DNA from 3 places in the Pseudomonas sp. MF06569 genome. Region 3 is predicted to be linked to each of the others. Evidence: predicted binding sites of a transcription regulator. Region 3 holds the regulator's gene; each other region holds the start of a gene.
What was found. Region 3 encodes FliA, which starts transcription of late flagellar genes. Its sites were predicted from a motif close to CTAAAGTTTNNNNNNNNNNNGCCGNTAA; they were not measured.

Region 1: a site for FliA is predicted at 2,809-2,836, ahead of AC19YQ_RS22745 (flagellin N-terminal helical domain-containing protein). Genes of this name have one in related genera too.
Region 2: a site for FliA is predicted at 2,381-2,408, ahead of AC19YQ_RS23430 (methyl-accepting chemotaxis protein). Genes of this name have one in related genera too.

What each region holds. Positions count from the first base shown of each region.
Region 1 covers NZ_JCBCUZ010000037.1:1,000-5,156, forward strand. The annotation lists gene AC19YQ_RS22735 (flagellar hook-associated protein 3) at 1-1,273, shown strand, start outside; gene AC19YQ_RS22740 (ketoacyl-ACP synthase III) at 1,630-2,556, shown strand; gene AC19YQ_RS22745 (flagellin N-terminal helical domain-containing protein) at 2,917-4,157, shown strand, end outside.
Region 2 covers NZ_JCBCUZ010000041.1:8,253-12,409, forward strand. The annotation lists gene AC19YQ_RS23405 (phosphoribosyl-ATP diphosphatase) at 1-115, shown strand, start outside; gene AC19YQ_RS23410 (twin-arginine translocase TatA/TatE family subunit) at 139-417, shown strand; gene tatB (Sec-independent protein translocase protein TatB) at 428-835, shown strand; gene tatC (twin-arginine translocase subunit TatC) at 840-1,637, shown strand; gene AC19YQ_RS23425 (16S rRNA (uracil(1498)-N(3))-methyltransferase) at 1,634-2,344, shown strand; gene AC19YQ_RS23430 (methyl-accepting chemotaxis protein) at 2,486-4,157, shown strand, end outside.
Region 3 covers NZ_JCBCUZ010000007.1:186,107-190,263, forward strand. The annotation lists gene AC19YQ_RS10130 (protein phosphatase CheZ) at 1-525, opposite strand, end outside; gene AC19YQ_RS10135 (chemotaxis response regulator CheY) at 546-917, opposite strand; gene fliA (RNA polymerase sigma factor FliA) at 1,120-1,860, opposite strand; gene fleN (flagellar synthesis regulator FleN) at 1,860-2,687, opposite strand; gene flhF (flagellar biosynthesis GTPase FlhF) at 2,807-4,123, opposite strand; gene flhA (flagellar biosynthesis protein FlhA) at 4,135-4,157, opposite strand, start outside.

The DNA.
Region 1 (4,157 bases), on a different contig from region 3:
CGCGGATCGCACGGCCATCGCCAACGAACTGGGCAGCATTGAAGAGCAGGTGTTCAGCCTGCTCAACAGCAAGGACTCCGCAGGCAACTACATGTTCTCGGGCTCCAAGACTGATACTGCGCCCTACACCCGTAATAACGATGGCACCTACAGCTATCAGGGCGACGACACCCAGCTCAACCTGAAAGTCTCGGACACCCTGACCCTGGCCAGCAGCGACACGGCCAAAAGCTTCATGGAAGGTTCGGTCAATACCGGGCGCACCCAGGCGACTTTCGTACCGGTGCTGGACGCTGACGGCGTGGCATCGGTCAATGATGGCAAGCTTTCCGTCTCGGCTGGCCTGGTCACTTCAAGCCCGGTGTTCAACAAAAGCTTTGCCGAAGGCCAGCCGTACACGCTGACGTTCAGCAGCAGCACCCAGTACACCTTGACCGACCGCGACGGCAACGACCTGACCTCCCAGGTAGCGGGCAATGGCGTGTTCGACCCGACCAAGGATGGCTCCCAGAGCATCAGCCTGCGCGGCGTGTCGTTCGACATTACACCCAACCTCAAGGACATCCCGGCGGCCGATCTGGATGCGGCAGTGGCGGGGCGCACCTTTACCCTTGAGGCCAAGCCGGACTCGTTCAACACCTCGCGCACGCCGGGCAACGGCTCGACCGCACAGATCACCAACGCGACCGTGACCGACCCCGGGGTCTACGGCGATAGCTTTCCGAGCAATGGCGCGGTGATCAAATTCACCAGCGCCACGGAGTATGAGGTCTATGCCCAGCCGCTGACGGCCGATAGCAAGTCGATTGCCCAGGGCAACGTGACCGACGGTGCGCTGGGGATCAAGTTCGACTTTACCGGTACGGCGCAAGCGGGCGACCAGTTTGCGATCAACCGCAACAACCACCAGAGCCAAAGTGCCCTGGACACCATCAGCCAGCTGCGCAAGGCGCTGGTGATCCCGAGCGACAAAGACCCGCTGGCCCAGCAAACGCAAAAGGACGCGATCAACTCCGCTATCGGCAACCTGAAAAACGCCAGTGCCGGCGTCGACAGCGCCCGCGGTTCGATTGGTGCGCGCTTGAAGACGGTGGACATCCAGGCTGACGAAAACATCAGCCTGGGCCTGGCCAACGACTCCACCACAGCGGCCATTGGCAACACCGACATGGCGGGGGCATCCATCGAACTGGCATTCCAGAAAGCCATGCTCGAAGCCTCGCAACTGGCGTTCGTCAAAATCTCCCAGCTGAGCCTGTTTAACCAGCTTTAAACAGCAGCGCTGACGCTTCTGTCTAGGAGCGGGCTTGCTCGCGAAGGCATCAACGCGGTGATACAGGCGCATCGCGTCGCCTGTATCGCGAGCAAGCCCGCTCCCACACAATCTGCGTCTTGCCTGAAACCTTTTGTATAAAACCACACAAAATAGCGTGACCTATGAGTCATAACGGGCATCTTCACTGTATCGTGTGAAACGTACGGGCGGGTGCCGGGCCTTTTTCAGGCTGTTTTGTCTATTTTTATGCACCCACATTCGCCGCATTCCTGCGCGATAAAGCCCTTTTATTGTCAGCGCCCCTCGATTGTGCGAGCGGGTGATCTCCAGCTATTCAGTATTGGGAAGCCACAATGATTGGCATTAAAAGCATCGCCAGTTACGTGCCAGCAAGCGGTGTAGACAACTACGCGCAAGGCGCGAAGTTCTCCAAGGACGAAGAATTCATTCTGGGCAAGATCGGTTCGGCCTTTCTTCCGCGCAAAGACGCCGACCAGGAAACCTCGGACCTGTGTGTCGAAGCGGTCAACGCGCTGTTCGCCAACAATCCGCAGCTCAAGCGCGAATCCATCGACGCGCTGATCGTCGTCACCCAGAACGGCGACGCCGAAGGCCTGCCGCACACGGCCGCCATCGTTCAGGACAAACTTGGTCTGCCGACCCACGTGGCTGCCTTTGACATTTCCCTGGGGTGCTCGGGCTATGTCTACGGCATCTACGCGATGAAAGGTTTTATGGAAGCCACGGGCCTGAAAAACGGCCTGCTGATCACCGCAGACCCGTATTCGAAAATCGTCGACCCTGAAGACCGCAACACCACCATGCTCTTCGGCGACGCGGCCACCGCCACCTGGATGGGCGAAGACGCTCCCTGGCAGCTGGGCAAGGCCAAGTTCGGCACCGACGGTTCCGGCGCTCCGCACCTGAAAGTCAGCGATGGCGTGTTCTTCATGAACGGCCGCCAGGTCTTCAACTTCGCGCTGCTCAAAGTGCCTGCGCACCTGAACGAACTGCTGGAAGAGTCCGAACTGACCTCCAAGGACATCGACGCCTTCTGCATCCACCAGGGCAGTGCGGCCATTGTCGACGCCGTGGCCCGCCGTTTTGAAGGCGAGCCGGAGAAGTTCATCAAGGACATGGTCGAGACGGGCAACACCGTGTCGTCGAGCATTCCTCTGCTGCTGGAAAAACACGTCATGGAAGCCAGCTGGAAGCGCGTAGCGCTGAGCGGTTTTGGCGTGGGCCTGTCGTGGGGCTCGGCGATCATCTATCGCCCATAAGCTTCAAGCCGACACACAAAACGCCCGTGGCCCAAAAAGCCACGGGCGTTTTGCGTTCTGACAGGGGGGTGATGCCATTTGTGGGAGCGGGCTTGCTCGCGATGGCATCAACCCGGTTTCCCTGAAGTACCGCGCCGCCCGAATCGCGAGCAAGCCCGCTCCCACATCAAGGGATGCTTGGCAGGTCATCCCTCGCTAACCCCCTGAAATACAAGGGATGGCCTCCTGCCAGTAAAAAAATTCAAAAAACCCCTCAAGCAACCCGCTTTGACGACGATAACTATTACGAAGGTTCTCTAGGCCACACCCGGCGGTTGCCAGGGCCGGAAGCCGCAGTATTCATCCAATGAGGATTTCGTCATGGCTTTATCAGTAAACACTAACATCACGTCCCAGACCGTTCAGAAGAACCTGAACAAAGCCGGCGATGCACTGAGCACCTCGATGACTCGTCTGTCTTCCGGCCTGAAAATCAACAGCGCCAAAGACGATGCTGCTGGCATGCAGATGGCCAACCGTCTGACCTCTCAGACCAAAGGCATGACCGTTGCCATCGCCAACGCCAACAACGGTACCTCGATCGCGCAGACCGCTGAAGGCGCGATGCAAGAGTCGACCAACATTCTGCAACGTTTGCGTGAACTGGCCCTGCAGTCCGCGAACGGTGATAAAAGCGACGCCGACCGTGCGTCCCTGCAACAAGAATTTACTGCGAAAACCGGTGAACTGACCCGTATCGCACAAACCACTACCTACGGTGGTCGTAACATCCTGGACGGTTCGTTCCAGAACCAGGCGTTCCAGGTGGGTGCTGATGCCAACCAGACCATTTCGTTTGGTATGAGCGATATTAGTGCTACTGCTTTGAAGGGTTCTTACAGCGAAGCATCTGTAGCTGGTGCCAAGATGCAAAGTTTGTCAGCAACCGCTGTAGGCTCAGTGTTGGCAGGCACCGCCACTACCACCACTACCACCACTCTCGCCTCTGTTACTGGTAACGCGGTTACTGCTATTGCTGCTGGTGAAACCATGACTGTAAACGGTAAGGGCGTTGCTCTGACTGTAGGTATGAGTGGTGGGGAGCTGGCTACGGCGATTAACGCTGCAGATTCATCTGTTACTGCCAGCTTTGATAAGACTACGAGCAAAATAACGTTTACGTCCGCATCAGATATTACCTTTGGTGGTAATGGTGCTGTTAAAGCAGGTGTTTCCACGGCAGCCCCCATTGAAGCTAAGGCTATAACCGTAGGCTCGGTAGCCGAAAGTCTCAAGGACGCTAACGTTTCAGTGCTTGCAGCTACAGATAAAATTACAATCAACGGTAAAAGCGTTGATATAACCGCTGCAATGAGTGGGGAAAAACTTGCCGCTGCCATCAAAACTGCAGACTCAAGTGTGACTGCAAAGTGGGATGACACAGCGGGTCAAATGAAGCTGACTTCGGACAATACCATTGTCGTGGGAGGCGCGGACGCAGGTAAAGCTGGTCTAACCGCTCTTTCATCTCCGCAAACGACATCCGCTACAACAAGTGCACCGCTAGCAAGAAACTCTGCGATTGGCGCCGAGGGTGGTATCTCGGTCAATGGAAAGTCGAT
Region 2 (4,157 bases), on a different contig from region 3:
CAGCATGATCATGCTGGCCCAGCTGGGGCAGCATCCTCAGGCCGTACTGGATGAACTGGAGCGTCGTATCGGAACCTCTGGCCACGTGGAAAAAGCCTCACGGCCGTCCGCCTAAATCACTCTGTTAAGGATCACATCATGGGCATTTTTGACTGGAAACACTGGATCGTCATTCTGGTAGTCGTCGTCCTCGTCTTCGGCACCAAAAAACTGAAAAACCTGGGCACCGATGTCGGCGAATCGATCAAGGGCTTTCGTAAAGCCATGAACGACGACGAAAAACCAGCCGAGCCCGTGGTTCCGCCTGCGCAGCCAACCGCCGCCCCGCAGCCACACACAACTTCGACCCTGAACGAGCCGCACACCATCGACGTGCAGGCGCAAAAAGTCGAAGAGCCGACCCGCAAAGACGTGTGAGCCAAAACTAATGTTCGGTATCAGCTTCAGTGAACTGCTGCTCGTTGGCCTGGTGGCCCTGCTGGTGCTCGGCCCCGAGCGCCTGCCGGGTGCCGCGCGCACGGCGGGCCTGTGGATCGGGCGCTTGAAACGCAGTTTCAATGCGATCAAACAGGAAGTTGAACGTGAAATCGGCGCGGACGAAATTCGTCGGCAGCTGCACAACGAACACATCCTGTCGATGGAAGAAGAAGCCAAGAAAATCCTGGCTCCGCTGCAGGACGCCGTTAAGCCACCAACGCCGACCGAGCCGACCGTCAGCACAGCGCCTGTCGAGCCTGCGAGCCCCGCGCCCGTGAGCCTGAGCAAAACCGCGTCCGACCCTGCGCCTCAACCGGCAGCGCCACACGACCCCACTCTGCCACCGCGAGCCCCTTAAGCGCATGAGCGATAAGCCAGAACACGACCAGCCAATGCCGCTGGTCTCGCATCTCACCGAGCTGCGCACCCGCCTGTTGCGCTGCATCGCGGCGATTTTCATCATCTTTGCCGGGCTGTTCGCCTTTACCCAGCAGATCTACACCCTGGTCTCCACGCCGCTGCGTGAATACCTGCCGGTGGGTGCGACGATGATCGCGACCGACGTGGCCTCGCCGTTCCTGACGCCGCTCAAGCTGACCATGATGGTCTCGCTGTTCATTGCCATTCCGGTGATCCTGCATCAGATCTGGGGCTTTATTGCGCCCGGCCTGTACAAGCATGAAAAACGCATCGCCGTGCCCCTGCTGGTGTCCAGCATCTTCCTGTTTTACGCCGGCATGGCGTTCGCCTACTTCCTGGTATTCCCGCTGGTGTTCAAGTTCTTCGCCGCCGCCACCCCGGAAGGCGTCGCGATGATGACCGATATCAGCAGCTACCTTGATTTTGTCATGACCCTGTTCTTTGCCTTTGGCGTGGCCTTTGAAATCCCGGTGGCCGTGGTGCTGCTGGTATGGATCGGCATTGTCGACGTGCAATACCTGCGCAAGATCCGCCCGTACGTGATCATCGGCTGTTTCGTGGTCGGCATGATCCTGACCCCGCCCGACATCTTCTCGCAAACCTTGCTGGCGATCCCGATGTGGATGCTGTTTGAAATCGGCATTCTGTTTGGCAGCCTGATCAGCAAGAACAAACGCGGCGAAGACCCGGACGAACCCTCGGCTGATAGCGACGCCCAACCGCCAGCACCGCAAGCGTGAACCTGCTGCTCCTCGAAGAGGCTGATTTCATTGCCGCCGACCGCGTGATCCTGCGCGACCGGCGCCTGACTCATATGCAAGAAGTTCACCGGGCCGCTGTCGGCGACAGCCTGCGCGTGGGCAAGATTGGCGGATTGATGGGCAGCGCCGAACTGGTGCGCCTTGAGGCCAGGGAAGCCGAACTGGTTATCCACAGCCTTGACCAACCACCACCGGCCAAACTGCCCCTGACCTTATTGCTTGCCCTGCCGCGCCCGAAAATGCTGCGCCGGGTACTGCAAACCGTGGCCTCGATGGGCGTGCCCAAGGTCATTCTGGTCAACAGTTATCGGGTCGAAAAAAGCTTCTGGCAGACACCGTTTCTGGAACCCGAAGCCATTCGTGAGCAATTGATCCTGGGGTTGGAGCAATCGCGGGACAGCGTCTTGCCCGAAGTCATTATCGAAAAACGCTTCAAGCCGTTTGTCGAAGACCGTTTGCCGGCGCTGGTCGAAGGCACATTGGGCCTGGTGGGCCATCCGGGAGATTACCCGGCCTGCCCGCGCGGGCTGGATGAAGCCGTGACCCTGGCCATCGGCCCGGAAGGTGGCTGGATTCCCTACGAGATCGACTTGCTGGCCAAGGCAGGCCTGCAACCGGTGCAACTGGGGGCACGTATCCTGCGGGTCGAAACCGCCGTCACCGCCCTGCTCGCCCGGTTGTTCTGACAGCCCGATTTAAATACATTTTGTATAATCTGCCTGCTTCAGTTTTGCTCGACCGAGCCGATGCATTAACACGTCAAGATCATTCAAGAAGCCATGGACGGCTGTTATCGATACCAATCGATCAAAAAAAGGAGTTCGTCCATGAACCATTGGTTATCTGCCACCCTGGGCAATATCAGTGTCACTCGTAAACTCAGCCTGGGCTTCGGTACCGTCTTGCTGCTGACACTGCTGATCACCGTCACCGGCTGGAAGGGGCTGATGTCTGTCATTGATCGCGGCGACAAGCTGGCCAATATTTCCCAGGTCATCACGCTGATCAAGGACCTGCGCATCGCCCGCGTCACCTACGACAAGGACAACGGCGAAAACGGCCCCGATCTGGTCAATGACCTGCTCAACGAGATCGGTACCAACCTCGCCGCCGCCAAGGAGCGCATGGTCCAGGCCAGTGACTTGAGCCTGAGCGACCAGGAACTCAAGGCCGTGTCGCAATACAAAACCATCTTCGCGGCTATCGACGAGGCAACCCAGGCCCGCGAGGTCAGCCGGGGCAAGCTCGGTGCAACGTCCGAAGCCGCTCTGGCCAGTATCGCCGCCATTGAAAAAGACGTGCTGCAGGGTGACAACCTGGCCGAGCTCAATAGCGTCAACCAGGTCAGCCGGTTGCTGTTGCAAGCGCGGTTCGAGGTGCGCGGCTATACCCACACGGGCGATCTTGAAGCGGCTACACCTGCGATCGAAGCCATCGACCAGGCGCTGACAGAACTCGCACGCCTGAGCAGCATCATGCCCAGTGCCTACAGCCCCCAGTTCGCGCAGGCCAGCACAGCACTGAAAAACTATCGGGCCGCCTTTATCGAGTTTCGCGACTCTCAGGTACACAGCGACAAGCAATTGTCGCAACTGCAAGTGCTGGGCAATTCCCTGGTGGATCTGAGCAATGAACTGTCGGCGTCCCAACTCAGCCAGCGCGACAGCGATACCCGCCAGGCCAAGTCCGCGCTGCTGATCTGCGCGAGCCTGGCCCTGCTGCTGGGCGTCATCGCGGCGTGGATCATCACCCGGCAGATCATTACCCCCTTGCGCGACACCCTCAATATTGTCAAAGCCGTGGCGGCCGGTGATCTCAGCCAGGAGCATCCGACCACCCGTCGCGACGAACTGGGCCAACTGCAACAGGCCATCGAAGGCATGCGCGGCGGGCTGCGCGAGCTGGTCGGCGGCATCGGCAACGGCGTCACTCAGATCGCCAGTGCGGCCCAACAGCTGTCCACCGTGACCGAACAAACCAGCGCCGGGGTCAACAGCCAGAAAATCGAAACCGATCAGGTGGCCACGGCCATGCATGAGATGACGGCCACGGTTCAAGAAGTTGCACGCAATGCCGAAGAGGCCTCCGAGGCGGCAATGTCCGCCGACGTGCAAGCCCGTGAGGGCGATACCGTGGTCGCCCAGGTCATTACACAGATTGAGCGCCTGGCGGCTGAAGTGGTGTTGTCCACCGAGGCGATGGCTCATCTGAAACAGGAAAGCGACAAAATCGGCAGCGTGCTCGACGTGATCAAGGCCGTGTCCCAGCAAACCAACCTGCTGGCCCTCAACGCCGCCATCGAAGCCGCTCGGGCGGGCGAAGCCGGGCGCGGTTTTGCCGTGGTGGCCGACGAAGTGCGCAGCCTGGCGCAGCGTACGCAAAAGTCCACGGAAGAGATTGAAGTCTTGATCATCGGTCTGCAAAGCGGGACTCAACAAGTGTCCAGCAGCATGGACAACAGCCGCCTGCTGACCGACAGCAGCGTTGAGCTGACCCGCC
Region 3 (4,157 bases):
GAAATCCTGGGCCAGCAAGATGTCGGTGAGGTTGGCGGACACGACCTGACTTTGCTCGTCGCTACGCGTCAAAAAACTGTCAACCCGACGCGCCAGCTCGCGAAACTCCTCGGCACCGATTTCACGGCGCATGAAGCGACCCCAGTCTGCACTCAGGGCCTTGGCTTCCTGCCCCAGGCCGTTGACCAGCGGCGTGCTGTTTTCCACCAGGTCCATGGTTCGATTGGCGGCCGCTTCCGTGAGCTTCACAACATAAGCCAGGCGTTCCGTGGCATCCGTGATCTGCGACACTTCTTCGGCTTGCGGCATGCTCGGATCAATATGGAAATTGACAATTGCACTGTGCAGTTCACGGGTCAGTTTGCCGACTTCGCGATACAACCCGCGATCACGGGTCTGGTTGAGTTCGTGAATCAGCTGCACTGCATCGCCAAACTGGCCTCTTTCAAGGCTTTCGACCAATTCGTGAGCATGTTTTTTCAGGGTCGACTCAAAATCGCCCTGTGTAGATTCTTTATGCTCCATAGCGCCCCCAAGGCAACCGATCAACCGATGCGATCAAAGATCTTCTCGATCTTGTCTTTGAGTGCGATAGCCGTGAACGGCTTGACCACATAGCCGTTAACACCGGCCTGGGCGGCTTCGATGATCTGCTCGCGCTTGGCTTCGGCGGTCACCATCAGCACCGGCAAGTGCTTGAGTTTTTCGTCGGCGCGCACGTGGCGCAGCAACTCGATACCGGTCATGCCCGGCATGTTCCAGTCGGTCACCAAAAAGTCGATGTGACCCAGATTGAGGATCGGCAACGCCGTGATGCCGTCGTCCGCCTCGACCGTGTTGGTGAACCCCAGGTCACGCAACAGGTTTTTAATGATCCGCCGCATCGTTGAAAAATCATCAACGATAAGGATTTTCATGTTCTTGTCCAATTCGACCTCCAAGCAGTCTTAAACGCGCCCGGTCTGGGGACACGCCATTCAATCAATTCGTTTTCAAACACCGCCAGAATCGACTGTGGGAGCGGGCTTGCTCGCGATGCTGGCGGCGCGGTTTTTCTGATTCACCGTGTCGATCCCATCGCGAGCAAGCCCGCTCCCACAATAAGTACGCGTGTTCCCGTCAGTGCGCTCGCCACTGGCTCAGGCGTGCACGCAGCCGCGCTGCGCACTGGCTGTGCAGCTGGCTCACACGGGACTCGCTGACCCCCAGCACTTCGCCGATTTCCTTGAGGTTCAGTTCCTCGTCGTAGTACAGCGCCAACACCAGCCGCTCACGCTCGGGCAGATGGGCAATCGCATCGGCCAGCGCGCCCTGGAAGCGTTCGTCTTCCAGATCGCGGGACGGCTCCGGGTGAGCACTTGCGCCATCCTCATGCAGCCCTTCGTGTTCGCCGTCCTGCAACAAGTCGTCGAAACTGAACAGACGGCTGCCCAGGGTGTCATTCAAGATGGCGTAATAATCATCAAGGCTTAACTGGAGTTCGGCCGCAACTTCATGATCTTTAGCGTCACAACCGGTTTTTGCTTCAATTACCCGAATTGCATCGCTGACCATGCGCGTATTGCGGTGGACAGAGCGCGGGGCCCAGTCGCCTTTTCGCACTTCATCGAGCATGGCGCCACGAATGCGAATCCCGGCATAGGTCTCAAAACTCGCTCCCTTGGTGGCGTCGTATTTGCCCGACACCTCGAGCAGCCCGATCATCCCGGCCTGGATCAGGTCGTCCACCTGCACGCTGGCCGGCAAGCGCGCCAACAGGTGATAGGCAATGCGCTTGACCAAAGGGGCGTAGCGCTCGATCAGCTCGTACTGGCTGTCACGGGACGCCTTGCTGTACATGCGATAGCCACTGGCGGTCATTAAAAGCGCCCCCCTGCTTGCTGCACCAGACGCTCGACAAAGAACTCCAGATGCCCGCGGGGGTTGGCGGGCAGCGGCCAGGTGTCGACTTTCTGGGCGATGGCTTTAAACGCCAGGGAGCACTTGGAGCGCGGGAACGCTTCGTAGACGGCCCGCTGTTTTTGTACGGCCTTGCGCACGCATTCGTCATACGGAACGGCGCCCACGTATTGCAGGGCCACATCGAGAAAACGGTCGGTGACTTTAGTCAATTTGGCGAACAGATTGCGCCCTTCCTGCGGGCTCTGGGCCATGTTCGCCAATACGCGAAAGCGGTTCATGCCGTAATCGCGATTGAGCAGCTTGATCAGCGCATAGGCATCGGTGATCGATGTCGGCTCGTCGCAGACCACCAGCAGCACTTCCTGGGCGGCGCGCACAAAGCTGACCACCGACTCGCCAATCCCGGCAGCGGTGTCGATCACCAGCACATCCAGATTGTCGCCGAGGTCGCTGAAGGCCTGGATCAGACCGGCGTGTTGCGCCGGGCTCAGCTGCACCATGCTCTGGGTGCCTGAAGCCGCCGGCACGATACGAATCCCGCCAGGGCCTTGCAGCAAGACATCGCGCAGCTCGCAACGCCCCTCGACCACATCGGCCAGGGTGAATTTGGGGGTCAGGCCCAGCAGGACATCGACATTCGCCAGTCCAAGGTCCGCGTCCATCAACAGAACGCGCCTGCCCAGCTCGGCCAATGCGATGGACAAGTTGACTGAGACGTTAGTTTTACCGACGCCACCCTTGCCGCCGGTCACTGCGATCACCTGTACGGGATGCATGCTGCCCATGATCTTTTTTTACCTTGTCTTACTTAGACGCGGCTACATGCGTTGGCTGCCCGTTCCCCATTGGAACAAAACCTTCAGACCATCAGATGTAGGTACATTGCAACGTAATCTTGACTACCTCAGCCTACCCGCTTGGGAGGGCTGTGATAGATATCAGCGAACATATCGGCCATGGCTTCTTCGCTGGGTTCTTCCTGCATTTGCACACTCACTGCGCGACTCACCAACTGGTGACGGCGCGGCAGGTGAAGGTCATCCGGAATCCTTGGACCATCGGTGAGGTACGCCACCGGCAACCCGTGGCTGATCGCCAGGCTCAACACTTCGCCCAGGCTTGCCGTTTCATCCAGTTTGGTCAGGATGCAACCGGCCAGCCCGCAACGCTTGTAACTGAGGTACGCCGCCGTCAGCACCTGTTTCTGGCTGGTGGTGGCCAGTACCAGATAATTTCTGGCCTTGATCCCTCGCCCCGCGAGGCTTTCCAGCTGCAGGCGCAACGCCGGATCGCTGGCTTGCAGCCCGGCGGTGTCCACCAGCACCACGCGCTTGCGCACCAGTGGCTCAAGGGTCTGGCCCAACGACTGACCGGGGGCCACGTGGGTCACCGGTACGTTGAGAATCCGGCCCAGGGTCTTGAGTTGCTCCTGGGCGCCAATTCGAAAGCTGTCCATGCTCACCAGGGCAATGTTCTGCGCGCCGTACTTGAGCACATAACGCGCCGCCAGCTTGGCCAGCGTGGTGGTTTTACCCATCCCTGCGGGACCGACCATCGCGATCACACCGCCCTCTTCCAGCGGTTCCAGCTCAGGCGTGGCAATCATGCGCGCCAGGTGCGCCAACAGCATCCGCCAGGCCTGACGCGGCTCCTCGATGCCGGCCACTTGCGCCAGCAGATCACGGGACAGCGGCCCGGACAGGCCGATACGCTGCAGGCGACGCCACAGATTGGCCTGGGCAGGCTTGGCATCCTGCAACTGGCTCCAGGCCAGCGAGCCGAGCTGCACTTCGAGCAACTCGCGCAAACCGTTGAGTTCATGACGCATGTTGTCGAATGCGCGCTGATCAATGGTCGGTGCGGCTGGCGCAGGTGCAGGGCGCGGCGGCTCTTCAAGGGTCGGCTCGATCAACGGCTCGGCGGCGGTCAGCGGCAGACCGGCAAACAACTGACGGTTGTCCCCCGCCTCGCCCTCACCGCGCAGGCTCAACTCGGCCTGGGCCGAGACAATCCGCGACTGGGTCTTGCGCAGCTCTTCTTCGAGCTCAATGTTCGGTACACGGGGTGCCAGCGCGGACAGCTTGTAGTCCAGGGCCGCGGTCAACTCAACGCCCCCGGCTATCCGGCGGTTGCCAATAATGGCGGCGTCCGCCCCCAGTTCATCACGAATCAGCTTCATGGCCTGACGCATATCGGCGGCGAAAAATCGCTTCACTTGCATAAACCAAACCCTCAGCCGTTAGGGCCTACTGTTG